DNA from 3 places in the Cellvibrio sp. ATLC23 genome. Region 1 is predicted to be linked to each of the others. Evidence: predicted binding sites of a transcription regulator. Region 1 holds the regulator's gene; each other region holds the start of a gene.
The links. Region 1 encodes sigma-54, which starts transcription at its own class of promoters, with help from an activator protein. Its sites were predicted from a motif close to TGGCACANNNNTTGCNNT; they were not measured.

Region 1 (4,748 bases):
CGCGAAAACACCTTGGCAGCCGAGGCACTGGCGCTAATGGAGCAGGCAAAAATTAACGTATTACTGGTCACTAACGAACAAAAAAATCTTGTTGGTGTCGTAAAAATCAATGACCTGCTGCGCGCAGGCATTATCTAACCACGGAAGCACTGCATGAACCATGAATTGAGCCCTGAATTGCGCAAGCGCGCCGCGCGCATTAAATTGCTGTTGTTAGATGTAGACGGTGTACTGACCGATGGCCGACTCTTTTTTGGCAACAACGGTGAAGAACTTAAATCCTTCAGCACGCTGGATGGTCAGGGGCTGAAAATCCTGCAAAAAAGCGGGGTAAAAGTAGGCATTATCACCGGTCGCACCAGCAATCTGGTCGCCCGCCGCGCGAGCGATTTGGGCATCAACATTCTGGTGCAAGGGCGCGAAGATAAGTGGGAAGCACTGCAAGAGATACTGCAGGAACATCCGTTTGATTTGAATAACATCGCCTTTATGGGCGATGACTGGCCCGACTTAACCGTGATGACCCGCGTCGGCCTCGCCTTGACTGTTGCCAATGCTCATCCAAGTGTTGTTAGCCGCGCTCATTGGCAAAGCACCGAGCGCGGTGGCGAAGGCGCAGTGCGCGCCGCGTGCGATTTAATCATGCAGGCACAGGGTACATTTGATGCGGCTTTAGCACCCTTTTTAGCCCCTAACAGTGAAGTTTAGGTGATGGCTTTTTTGCAACGGATCTACAAAATCCACGAATATATTCCGGCGCCTTGGCTAATCGCCTTTGCACTGGTGATCTGTTTTTTTGCTTTCTCATTGCGCCAAAAAGCTGAGTTGGCAAACCACGAATATGACCCCAGTGGTTTTCCACAATTTTATATGCAAGAGGTAAAAACCCGCGAATTTGATTCACAAGGCCGCCTGCATTATCAGTTATCGACCCCACAAATCACCCACTACCAATTAAATCCCGATGGCCCGTCAGATCGCGATTACACGCTGATCCAGCTTCCGGATATGGCTTTTTACGATGCTGAATCCGCAGCGCCCTGGTTAGTCACCGCTGAAACTGGTCGCAGCGAAGCCAACGGTCAGCTTATTCGCCTGCTGGATAATGTATTAATTCAACAGCAGACGCCGACGCAGGGATTGATTCAAATCACCACTAGCGAGCTGCGTGTGCGCGCCAGCGAACAATTCGCGGAAACCGACAAAGCTGTTAAGATGCGCAGCGCTAAAGGTCAGATAGATGCGATTGGTATGGATGCCGACCTGGCGCAGAGTCGGCTTCAGTTAAAGTCCCAGGTTAAGGCTGTTTATGATCCCCGCTAAATTTCGTTTTGTTTTATCCCCAATTGCAGTGGCAATCGCTGCATTTATCGCCAGCTATAGCACCACCAGCCTGGCTCTACCCAGCGACAAACATGAAACCATTCGCGGCTCAGCGGACAACCTTACTGTCGATCAAAAAAATGGGGTGGCGACCTATACGGGCTCGGTAAAAATTCAGCAGGGCTCGCTAGTGATTACTGCGGAGTCGATTGTGATTCACACCAACCCTGACAGCAGCGTGGAAAAAATGATCGCCTCCGGCAACCCGGCGCGCTTCCAGCAGCAGCCCGAAAAAGATCAAGGTGTCGTCACCGCCGCAGCCAAACAAATTACTTACACCCCCAGTAACGAGCATCTGCTATTAATCGAAGATGCATCAGTTGAGCAAAACGGTGCAGTGATGAGCGGCCCCCATATTGATTACGATTTAGTGAAAGAAGTGATGAAAGCAGCTGGCAATACCAGCGCATCCGGCACCGGCCAGCGAATCGAAATTGTGATTCCGCCGAAGACGAACAACACCGACCCAAGTGCTCCCACCTCATCATCCAACGCTGCGCAATAATACCTATGCCTACTCTGCACGCACGCCATCTGGCTAAAAGCTACAAAAAACGCAAAGTCGTTATCGACGTATCCATCACCGTTGAAAGCGGCCGCATTGTTGGTTTACTCGGCCCCAATGGCGCGGGTAAAACCACCTGTTTTTATATGATTGCCGGGCTGGTAGCTGCCGATAACGGCACAGTGTTGATTGACGACCGCGACCTTACCCAGCTCCCAATTCACGGGCGCGCGCGCGCAGGTATTGGCTATTTGCCGCAAGAGGCATCGATTTTCCGCAAGCTGAGCGTTGCCGATAACATCATGGCGATTCTGGAGACACGCAAGGATTTAGATAGCTTTCAACGTCAGGCAAAGCTCGAGTCGCTGCTGAGCGAGTTCCATATCACCCACATCCGTGACAGCTTGGGCATGGCACTTTCGGGCGGTGAACGCCGCCGGGTAGAAATCGCCCGCGCGCTGGCCACCGACCCTAAATTCATTCTGCTCGATGAACCCTTTGCCGGTGTTGACCCCATCTCTGTCAACGACATCAAAGAAATTGTGCGCCACCTTAAAGATCGCGGCATCGGCGTGTTAATTACCGACCACAACGTGCGCGAGACGCTGGATATCTGCGAGACCGCTTATATTGTCAGCGAAGGCCACATTATTGCCGAAGGTGATGCAGACACTGTGCTCAGCAATACTAAAGTGCGCGAGGTCTATCTGGGTGAGCATTTCCGCTTGTAAGCGAGTCAAATCCCTGCGCTAAGAGTGTTACCAACTGCCTTAATGGCACCACCATAAGCAACACACAAAAAACTTGACAAGTAACAATCTTTATCCATTAGGCATAAAGCTTGCTTAACTGTATTGCTTGCGCGCCAAACCCTGACTAAACTCCCCTTATCCGATGTTTTCCATCCGCGTTATAAGGGTTTGTCGTTCACATAATGAAGCAATCTCTCCAGCTCAAACTCGGTCAACAGCTGACCATGACCCCACAATTGCAACAGGCTATTCGCCTTTTGCAACTATCGACCTTAGATCTGCAACAAGAAATCCAGGAAGCGCTCGAATCCAACCCAATGCTGGAAATGGAAGAAGCCTTCGATTCGTCAAACTCAACCAATGAGTATGAAGGTAGCGAGCAGGACAAAGCAGATTACACCCGCCAATTGGAAATCGCCGCGGAAGCGGGCGCTGATCACGGCAGCGACTTTACCGCAAGCGAAAACTTTTCCTCTACTGGCGATAATTACAGCGAGACCAGTAACACCAGCGATGGCGATAGCGATGTCTATGGCGAAGGCGAAAGCTTTAGCGCAGACAGCGGCGATTGGAGCGACTCCATTCCCAGCGATTTGCCAGTAGATACCAGTTGGGATGATGTGTACCAATCCTCCTCTAGCGGCAGCTCCAGCAATTACGACAACGAAGACGGTGATTTCGAGAGCCGCCGCGCAGTGACAGATTCGCTCTACGACCACCTGATGTGGCAATTGAATCTGACGCCTATGTCGGACCGCGACCGTGTACTGGCCATGGCAATTATCGATGCAGTGGAGCCCAGCGGCATGCTGTCCATCAGTATCGAAGAAATTTTTGAAGGTATGCGCGGCGATTTTGAAGAGCTGGAACTGGATGAAGTCCAAGCCGTTCAACACCGTTTACAGCAGTTTGATCCCTGCGGCGTGTGCAGCCAAAATCTATCTGAATGCCTGCTGGTACAGTTGCAACAATTTGACCCCAAAACACCGTTTTTGGAAGCGGCAAAGTTAATTACCAAACAATACTTGCCAGTGCTCGGCAGCCGCGATTATCGCCAGCTAATGCGCCGTACCAAATTAAAAGAAGCAGAGTTAAGCCAAGCGGTAGCCTTAATTCAAAGTTTAAATCCGCGGCCGGGCGATATGATTGCCAATGGCGATACCGAATACGTTGTTCCCGATGTATTTGTCGACAAACGCGATGGTCGCTGGATAGTTGAACTCAACCCGGACATAGCGCCGCGCTTGCGCATCAATTCCGATTACGCCTCCATGGTGAAACGCGCCGACTCCAGCACCGACAACACATTTTTAAAAGATAATCTGCAAGAAGCGCGCTGGTTCTTAAAAAGTTTGCAAAGCCGCAATGAAACCCTGCTGAAAGTGGCGAGCTGTATCGTAGAAAAACAGCGCGGCTTTTTAGATTACGGCCCCGAGGCAATGAAGCCATTGGTGCTGCACGATATAGCCGAAATTGTGGAGATGCACGAATCGACTATTTCGCGAGTCACTACGCAAAAATACATGCACACACCGCAGGGTATTTTTGAATTGAAATATTTTTTCTCCAGTCACGTCAGCACCGACAGCGGCGGAGAGTGTTCATCGACTGCAATTCGCGCCATCATCAAAAAATTGGTCAGTGCTGAAAACCCGAAAAAACCATTGAGCGACAGTAAAATTACCGACCTGCTCGGCGAGCAAGGCATTCAAGTGGCGCGACGTACGATTGCCAAATATCGTGAGTCGCTCAACATTCCGCCATCGAATGAGCGCAAAACGATTTAGCAATTAATGCTCAAAATAACTAGATTAACAGTGTGAGTCTAATGTAGGTTGTATTGTGAGGCTGCTCTAGTAACAGCCGTTTTGTTTCCAGCGAGAGGAAGTACTTATGCAATTAAATATCAGCGGTCACCACGTAGAAGTAACTGATTCAATGAGAGAGTATGTCTCCAGTAAATTGGAGCGACTGAGCCTGCACAACGACCGCATCACCAGTGTTAATGTCATCCTCTCGGTAGATAAACTGATTCAAAAAGCAGAAGCCACTATTCATGTAAGCGGTAAAGATTTATTTGCCGATGCCACCCATGAAGACCTGTATAC
Region 2 (4,748 bases), on a different contig from region 1:
TGTTAAAAGTCCGTATTGAGGATAGCGGTACGGGTTTTGATCATCAACAGCGCGCAACCGATAATCTTTCATCTTTCGGTTATAGCGGGCGTGGTATTGCGCTGGTGGAGAAACTTTGTGGTACTGTTACCTATTTTGGATGCGGTAATATCGTCGAAGTCGATTTTTCATGGGTTAATGATGATTGACGATGAATTGAATCAGCTGTGACTCTTCATTCCCAACAATGAGAAGCCCGCCATGGAACATCTGGACTACGAAACGTTAAACACCCTGAAACAAGTCATGGAGGATGATTTTACGTTGCTGATTGATACCTTCGTGCAGGATTCCACTGACCGAATCACTACTCTGCGTAAGGTTATCCAGGGGTCAGATGCCGACCTTATTCGCCGTGCAGCACATAGTTTCAAAGGAAGTAGTAGTAATGTTGGCGCGCTGCAATTATCGGCACTCTGCGCCGTGCTGGAGAAAAAAGCGTTTGAAAATAGTCTCGACGGATTGGCTGTCGATCTTGACTCCATCGAACAAGAGTTCGCACAAGTTCTGAGTTTGCTGCGCTCTTATTCATAATTCACCTTAGCGTCTATCGCTCCTCTACAGCGCCGATTGTCTAAATTGGCACCTGCTTTGCAAAGTATCTCCTGAACCGAATAGTTGTCTGATCAAGCGGCAAAGCCTTGCCGTGATCAAGCGCAGGAGCAGCAGATGAGCAATAGTAATTTTTTAAATAGTTTACTGGGTTTAACCAGTGCTAATCCGGCGGCGACTAAAAGTACGACGGCTAAGGCGCGTGTGGAATCGACTGAAAAATTTCATCAGGCACTGGAACAGGTGCGGCCAGAAATTGCCGCTCGTAAACCTGTGGCGCGCAAAGAAAGCCCTGCTGCAGAGCCCACTGGTGCTTCCCGACCGATTGTTAAACCGCCAGCTCGGCAGGATTCGCAGAAAGAGGTCGGCCGGTTAGAGACTCCATCAAATACTTCCAAAGATAATCAGCGATCAACCGATGTAACTGATCAGTCTGTACAAGGAAATGATGTGAATGCAGCGCGGGGAAAAAAAATAAGCGAGGAACAATCTGCTGAGCTAAATGATCAAGCGCCTATGGGAAATGAACTGCGGGTGATGGATCCAGATAAGATTGCGGTTGTAAAGGCAGATAGTGCGCTGGATGACTTAACGCTAGCTGCTACAGATTCAACTGAAGTGGATGGTCAGCTTGATACATCTGCAAACCTGCTTGGTCAAGTTTCTATCCAGCCCGTAGTAGTAGAAGCGCCTGCCAATGAAGATGAGATTGATCCATCTGTATCACCTGAGGATATGTCGGTCATAGATCCGAGTCTTGTGGCGATTAATACGCCCTTGCAGCCCATCGAAATAGAGGGCGATGCGGCAGTTAATGGCGAGCAAGCCGTATTGGTTGGTCTTCAATTTGTTTCGAAAACCCAGTTAGTTGCAGGAGGTGCTGCTACTACAGGAGTTGCTACTGCGGGAGTTGATGCGCAATCCGCTCTGGCTGGAATAGCTACAGGTGCATCGCAGGGCGGAGCAAATGCTGAAATAGATCTTGCTCCCAATTCAGATGCAGATGTTTTGCTAGATGCAGAAACAGGAGACAACCCGGATTTTGCATTACTGAACTCCAAAGCAGCATTAAATAAGCTGGCCGAAACCACTATGGCGGCAGCGACTTTGGATAAAACGGCTCCCGCCGTCGATGTAAAACCCGCAATCATTAGTGCTGCAGTAGAAGCGATGGCACGTTTAACCGAAGCGCAATCACCTGCCGCCCGTGCATTTATTGTTCAAACCGGTGTGCCGGTAACGGTGGGCAGCCCGCAATGGAGCCAAGCCGTGGGCGATAAGGTGTTATGGCTTGCCGCACAAAACGTCAGTGCGGCCGAAATTCGTTTGGATCCACCGGAACTTGGCCCAATGCAAGTGAAGGTAAGCGTGAATCAGGATCAAGCCAGCGTTACCTTCAGTAGTCCGCATCCTGCCGTGCGCGAAGCATTGGATCAGCAATTAAGCCGCTTGCGTGAAATGTTTTCCGAGCAGGGATTAAATCTGGTTAATGTCGATGTCTCGGACAAATCTTTTTCTAAGCGGGAGCAGGAGGAATCAAGCAAACAGCAAAATTCCGGAATTGAGGATGATGAAGAGCTAACACAGGTCGCTGTTAGCCAGGCGATATCAATGCGCTTGGTCGATCATTACGCATAACTTTCATTTGTTTCTCTTGTTTATGCCTGTCTTTTTGTAAAGAAGCTGATCATATTGATCAGCTTCTTTACATCTTTGTTTTGCATAACAATTTTTTTGCTCATTCTTATCTCCCTTTGTGTGCTCTTGCTCGCAAACCCCTAATCCGCTGCTAAGCTTTCAAGGGCAATACTGGCATAGGTATTGCTCAACCCATTTTAGTCCTTGAAAGTGACGGAGTTTTGACATGGCGGCAGCCCCAAAAGCAAAAGCAGACGCAGGCAGTACGGAGTCAGGTTCTAAAAAGAAACTGTTTTTAATGATTGGCATTGCGGTGGCGCTGATCATCATCTCTATTGGCGGTACTGTAGTGGCGTTAAAGGTCTTATCACCTGCACCACCAGCAGGCGAAGCAGTTGCAGCAACAAAGCATGCCCCCTCAACACTGGCACCTGCTATTTATTATGAGATGACCCCTAAATTTACGATTAACTTTAATGTGAATGGCCGTCAGCGCTATTTGCAAGCGTCTATTACATTGCTGTTTCGTGATCCGCTGTTACAGGAGCTGCTGACGTTACATATGCCTGCCATACGTAACGGTTTGGTCATGTTGTTTAGCGCGAAAAGTTTTGATGAATTACAAACTAATGAAGGTAAAGAAATATTGCGCGAAGAAGCATTGGAGATTATTCGCAGCCAACTGCAAAAAGAACAAGCGGCACTCGCTGCTAGCGGTAAGGCGGATAAGGTTTCATCGGCGAACGTCGAACAAGTATTGTTTACCACCTTTGTAATGCAATAAGGAACCACTGTGCAAGATTTACTCTCGCAAGACGAAATCGATGCGCTCCTTCATGGCGTTGATGATGGTGACATAGATACCGAGGGCGACAATGAGCCCGGTACGGTAAGAGCATATGATCTCACCAGTCAGGATCGTATTGTGCGTGGGCGAATGCCTACGCTCGAAATGATTAATGAACGTTTTGCCCGCTATACCCGCATCAGTATGTTTAACCTGTTGCGCAGAACGGCTGATGTGTCAGTCGGCGGAGTGCAAATTCAAAAATTTGGCGAATATGTTCACACACTTTATGTACCCACCAGTTTGAATATGGTTAAGTTTCGCCCTTTGCGTGGGACGGCACTGATTATTCTTGATGCGCGCCTGGTGTTTAAGTTAGTCGATAATTTTTTTGGTGGCGATGGTCGCCATGCAAAAATTGAAGGTCGCGAATTTACACCTACTGAATTGCGTGTAGTACAGATGGTGTTGAATCAAGCGTTTATTGATTTAACCGAAGCGTGGAAAGCGGTTTTTCCTATCAATTTTGAGTATGTGCATTCAGAAGTGAATCCGTCGTTAGCAAATATTGTTAGCCCCAGCGAAGTGGTAGTGGTAAGTACTTTTCACATAGAGTTGGATGGCGGCGGCGGTGAAATGCACATCACTGTACCTTATTCGATGATTGAGCCGATTCGCGAAGTACTCGACGCAGGTTTGCAAAGTGATAGCGACGAACACGACGAGCGCTGGGAAAAAGCACTGCGCGAGGATGTTCTTTCAGCAAGTGTGGATTTGGAGTGCGATATTGTTCGGCGCGATATTACCTTGCGCGATATTGTCGAGTTAAAAGCGGGCGATATTATTCCCATTGAATTTCCTGATTACCATGTCCTGACTGCGAATGGCGTTCCTATGTTTAGAACTCAGTTGGGGCAATCCAATGGTTTTTTGAGTTTGAAAATTAGAGAGTTTATTGATCGCAGCAGCGCTTACAATATTACCGGTACCAAAGGTGAAATTGCTAAAGCGCGCGGCGCCACTGAAACTAAAACTAAAGAGTGATGCGTGACTGCAACTAAGGGTGAATAAAATGGCTGATGATGATGTTGATCAAGACTCAATGGCTGATGATTGGGCTGCTGCTATGGCTGAGCAAGCGGATGTTGATGAAACCATGGCCAATACAGTTTCATTTGATGAATTAAAAAGCGAAGTATCGAAACAAGCGCCGGGTAGCCCTGATTTGGATGTGATTCTGGATATTCCCGTTTCGATTTCAATGGAAGTAGGGCGCACATCAATTACTATCCGCAATTTATTGCAGCTTAATCAGGGCTCGGTGATTGAACTGGATCGTCTTGCGGGAGAGCCGCTCGATGTATTGGTCAACGGTACTTTAATCGCGCACGGTGAAGTAGTTGTGGTGAATGAAAAATTTGGTATTCGTATGACGGATGTTATTAGCCCTGCAGAGCGCATTAAAAAGTTGCGTTAGGAATACCGAATGAATCTTGTCACTGTGCAACATCTTTTTGTGTCATTGCTTGTAGTTAAAAGGCTAGGGCTGTTGTTGCTATTGGTTTTGCCTGCCTATGCTCAAGAAGCCTCAGTGACAGGTGAGGTTGAACCTGCTGTCGCGGCCGAACAACCTGCAGTAGTTGCAACTGTCAGTGCAACAACAGATTCACAAGTTGTCCCCGCGAGTGAGCAAACGAAGGTTCACTCCGTTAGCAAATCTGTTACACCAGCC
Region 3 (4,748 bases), on a different contig from region 1:
GCGTGACGAGTTCGTTTTCTTGTAAAAATGGAACCGCATAGGCGAGAGAGGCGAAATCGTTAATAACGTGTAGGGTTTTCATGCCCAGCTGATCGCGCAAACCATCTATAGAGAACTTCCAATTCAAGTTGGTCATAGATGCCTGACCATTTTCAATAGGGCCTGCAATTGCAAGACAGCCATAGGCGGGAATATCAATTCCAAATTGACTACAACATGCTTTAATCATCGCTGCCATGTCGGCATGCTCAGCACACTTGAGTGTTATTTGACGCTCTGCTGTGTAATTAATTTGGCCATTTGCGCGAACATTTTCTGCATCATATTCGACTAAACCAAAACGGCCGTTGGTGCCGCCGATATCTGCAACCAGTAACAGGCTCATGTGACTCCTCAACTTCTTTTATATAGAAGATTAAATAGTTATAGGGGGTATGTGTTGTTGGGTAGTGGTTAGGCGCGGGAGGATAACATTAAACTGAATGGGCGGAAATTCACTTTGCTGACATATGTTAGGTGAGTGCGGTGATTTTTTCGGTGCACATTTCTGGTGCTTTCTGGATGGTCTGTTCATATACGCTATCAATCAAGTCATTTTTTCGAGTTTTTGCAATGCTGCTTGTCGACTGTTTATTCACTGGTTGACAGCGCTGTCATTAGGTAGTAGCTTGCGCGAGCTTGGAAGTAATATGAGTCGTATTGTGGTCGTAATTACATAAGAAATGTGATGTCACACTGGGCGCTCACTGATGAGTGCTCTGCATAGATAAGTTCTCGCCCCGATAAGATATTACTCAGCGGGGAGCTCAAGGAATCTTCCGTTAAATGGTCAAATGGCTGCTACTTTAAATAGGAGTCACCCATTAGGCTGCCATGCCAGTTTAGATATCGGTCAATACATTAACTATTATTAGCTAGACACCCCAGCGGAGGTTGCAAACGTGCAGTGGCCCAGTATCACCAGCAAAGTGAAAAAAGATCCAGCGCTTGAGGCGAAAATCGATGAATTGCTCGCGCAGTTAAGTCTTGAGGAAAAAGTGGGGCAGATGATCCAGCCGGAAATTCGCCACCTGACACCGCAAGATGTTAAGGATTACCACATTGGCTCGGTGTTAAATGGCGGCGGCTCGGTTCCCAATGGCAATCGTTATTCAAAAGCGGCGGATTGGCTGGCAATTGCTGACGCTTATTATCAAGCATCCATGGATACCAGCGACGGTAAACTGGCTATTCCAATTATGTGGGGTACAGATGCTGTACACGGGGTGGGGAATATCGTTGGGGCGACTTTGTTTCCACACAATATTGCTCTTGGTGCAGCGCGCAACCCTGAACTGATAAAAGAAATTGGTCGCATTACGGCAACTGAAATTGCCGTTACTGGCTTGGATTGGGATTTTTCTCCCACTGTTGCCGTTGCAAGAGATGATCGCTGGGGGCGCACTTACGAATCCTATTCTGAACATCCGGAGCTTGTGCGCGAATACGCAGGCATGATGGTAGAAGGCTTGCAGGGTGATGCGCGTGATGCCAGCTTCCTCTCCAAATACAGTGTCATTTCAACTGCAAAACATTTTATTGCCGATGGCGGCACCCATAACGGCATCGATCGCGGCAATTGTCTCGATGATGAAGAGACGTTGTTTCGTGTGCATGCAGCGGGTTACTACAGCGCAATTGAGGCTGGAGTTCAAAGTGTGATGGCCTCTTTTAATGGTTGGCATGGCGAGCATATGCATGGACATCGCTATTTGTTGACCGACGTGCTGAAAAACCAGATGGGTTTTGATGGTTTGGTGGTGGGTGATTGGAATGGCCATGGATTTGTGGCGGGTGCAACGGTATTGAACTGCCCGCAAGCGATTAACGCCGGGCTAGATATCTTTATGGTGCCTGATCCAGATTGGAAACAGCTTTTTAGCAATACAGTCGAGCAAGCGCGCACAGGTGTTATCCCCATGGCGCGAGTTGACGATGCTGTGCGTCGTATTCTGCGCGTCAAACTGCGTGCAAAGCTATGGGAAAAAGGCCTGCCATCTACGCGCCCACTTGCGGGTAAAGATGAATTGCTCGGTGCTCGTGAACATCGCGCCATTGCGCGTCAAGCGGTACGGGAATCTATCGTACTACTAAAGAATAAAAATAATATTCTGCCCCTGTCTGCCAAATTGAATATCCTTGTGGCTGGTGATGGGGCAGACAATATTAGTAAGCAGACCGGTGGTTGGTCAGTCAATTGGCAAGGCACTGGCAACACTATGGCCGATTTTCCTGGCGCGACTACCTTGTGGTCGGGTATCCAGAGTGCGGTTGCTAATGCTGGTGGAAAGGTCACTCTAAGTGTCGATGGTACTTTCAGTGAAAAGCCGGATGTTGCGATCGTTATATTTGGAGAGGATCCCTACGCTGAAATGCAGGGCGATATTCAGCATCAGCTATTAAAAGCGGGTGATACCAGCGATTTGGAGTTGCTTAAGAAATTAAAGTCTCAGGGGATTGCCGTGGTGGCATTGTTTGTCACTGGTCGCCCCATGTGGATTAACCGCGAATTAAATGCATCCGATGCATTTGCGGTAATTTGGCAGCCGGGTACTGAAGGTGCCGGTGTGGCTGATGTGATCTTCAAGAATGCTAATGACCAAATTAATTTCCCAGTGCAAGGTCGCTTGGCATTTTCCTGGCCTAAGTCGCCAGATCAAGGCACGTTAAATATTGGTGATAAAGATTACGATCCTTTGTTCGCCTACGATTTTGGTTTGAAATACGGTGATGTAGATACCTTAGGCGATAATTTGTCGGAAGAGGGAATCGTTTTTGAAGCTAGTTCTGCGGTGTTAGAGCTATTCAATCGTCGCCCCATGGGGGCTTATGGCATTATTTTGGAAGGCAAAAATAATGACCGAACTAATCTTAATGGCAATGTCGCCAGTGTAACGACACTCACGGTAACTTGTGTTGATCGCGATGTGCAAGAAGATGCGCGCCGCGCAGTGTGGAATGGAGCAGGGGAGGGGCTAGTGGCCATATCGACGGCCAATCGACAGGTGTTGAGCGATTATTATGAATCCAACTCGGCATTGGTAGTGGATATTAAGGTAGATCTGGCGCCGGAGCACAAAGCATGGGTGCGAATCGGCTGTGGCCCCTCCTGCTATTCGCAGGTGGATATTACGCAAGAGTTAACTAGCATCGCGGGTTGCGGATGGCACAGGCTTATGGTTGACCTTAAATGTTATCCTGATGCAGGTACTGATTTTGGTCTGAAGAGAACGCCGCAAGAGCTGTTTGCATTGATATTGGAGCCTTTTGCGTTGGTGGCAAATGGCCAAATGGATGTGACCTTTTCACATGTGCGGATAGAAAAATATTTGGCTCAAGGGGCGAGTGTACGTTTGAGCGCACTTTAGTTTTCTTTATTGCGTGGTAACTATTATCAGAGAGCCGCACAGACATAGTGCGGCTTTTTTTATCAGCTAAATATACCTTTTTTCCTTTTCCATTGTTTTGAACCGTTATTGTGCATGATAAAAAGTGGGCGTGCATTTTTGTGATCCAAAATTGCCCTGGTTAATAATCCAATTTGATTGAAAATGGCGCGCTAAAAAATCCCATGTCCCTATAACAGGGCGAGCTAAAAAAATGCATTTTTTTTAAAATGACTTTTTTAAAATTTATATCCTATTGATAAATAATGAATTGTTTCATTGTTTCTGCTTTAAAAAATCAATTGGCATAAGCCTTGCTCTACTAGTTATCAGTCATCCCCATGTTGTGCTTGCAAATTAATAAGCTTCATTTTTAGTGCACAACAAGCAATAAATTTGAAATTAAATTTATTAACGCGGTGCTGATTATCTAACACACACATCGAAAAACTTTGGAGAAGGTTCTATGAAAAAAAATACGATTCATCTTCTTGCTGCGGCCGTAAGCTCACTTATTTGTGCAGCGCCAGGTGTCTCTGCAAAAACATTCACGGAATCTATGCAGCAGGGCAGTGTAATAAAAGTTAATTTTCGCACACGTTATGAAGACGTCACTGAGGATGTGTTGAATGCGCAGGGTAATAAAACTGGCGAGAAGGAAGCCGATGCTTGGACAACAAGATCGCGTTTGTCTTATCAGTCGGGTCCATGGAATGGTTTCGGATTTTTTCTGGAAATGGATAATGTCAGTGAGATGACCAACGAAATTGGTTATCGAACTGCAGGTAACGATCCTTTGAATACCAATAAAGCGGTAATTGCGGATCCCATTGGAACTGAACTTAATCAGGGGTTTGTTTCATACACTACTTTTAATAATCAAGTTAAGTATGGGCGCCAACGTTTGGTGCTCGACAATTCACGTTTTATTGGTAATGTGGGCTGGCGCCAGAACGAGCAAACTTATGATGGTGTTTCTTGGACCAACAAAGCAGTTCGTTATACCAACGTTACTTACGCCTATATCAAAAATGTTAACCGTGTATTTGGTGAAGCAAATGCGGCATTAGGTGATTTAAATATGAATAGCCATGTATTGAATGCCAGCTACACTGGTTTTGATGCGGGTAAATTAATTGGGTATGCCTACTTATTGGATGTAGAAAATCCTATTGCACAATTTGGTCTGACAAGTGATACCTATGGTGTGCGTTGGCAGGGTGCCGTAGGTGATGCTTTTACTTACAATTTGGAATATGCAACACAGCAAGACGCGGGAGCAAAGCAACTTTTTGATGCGGATTATATGCTCGCTGAGGGTAC

Region 2: a site for sigma-54 is predicted at 2,402-2,419, ahead of AC2CG4_RS16050 (flagellar basal body-associated FliL family protein). Genes of this name have one in related genera too.
Region 3: a site for sigma-54 is predicted at 3,729-3,746, ahead of AC2CG4_RS16740 (alginate export family protein). Genes of this name have one in related genera too.

The regions. Positions count from the first base shown of each region.
Region 1 covers NZ_JBXUOS010000006.1:203,610-208,357, forward strand. Annotated here, with positions in the region: gene AC2CG4_RS11835 (KpsF/GutQ family sugar-phosphate isomerase) at 1-138, shown strand, start outside; gene AC2CG4_RS11840 (KdsC family phosphatase) at 154-708, shown strand; gene lptC (LPS export ABC transporter periplasmic protein LptC) at 721-1,323, shown strand; gene lptA (lipopolysaccharide transport periplasmic protein LptA) at 1,310-1,888, shown strand; gene lptB (LPS export ABC transporter ATP-binding protein) at 1,894-2,619, shown strand; gene AC2CG4_RS11860 (RNA polymerase factor sigma-54) at 2,823-4,427, shown strand; gene hpf (ribosome hibernation-promoting factor, HPF/YfiA family) at 4,534-4,748, shown strand, end outside.
Region 2 covers NZ_JBXUOS010000011.1:20,950-25,697, reverse strand. Annotated here, with positions in the region: gene AC2CG4_RS16065 (ATP-binding SpoIIE family protein phosphatase) at 1-188, shown strand, start outside; gene AC2CG4_RS16060 (Hpt domain-containing protein) at 241-573, shown strand; gene AC2CG4_RS16055 (flagellar hook-length control protein FliK) at 709-2,229, shown strand; gene AC2CG4_RS16050 (flagellar basal body-associated FliL family protein) at 2,456-3,013, shown strand; gene fliM (flagellar motor switch protein FliM) at 3,023-4,060, shown strand; gene fliN (flagellar motor switch protein FliN) at 4,089-4,493, shown strand; gene fliO (flagellar biosynthetic protein FliO) at 4,503-4,748, shown strand, end outside.
Region 3 covers NZ_JBXUOS010000011.1:176,437-181,184, reverse strand. Annotated here, with positions in the region: gene glk (glucokinase) at 1-385, opposite strand, end outside; gene AC2CG4_RS16745 (glycoside hydrolase family 3 protein) at 942-3,407, shown strand; gene AC2CG4_RS16740 (alginate export family protein) at 3,892-4,748, shown strand, end outside.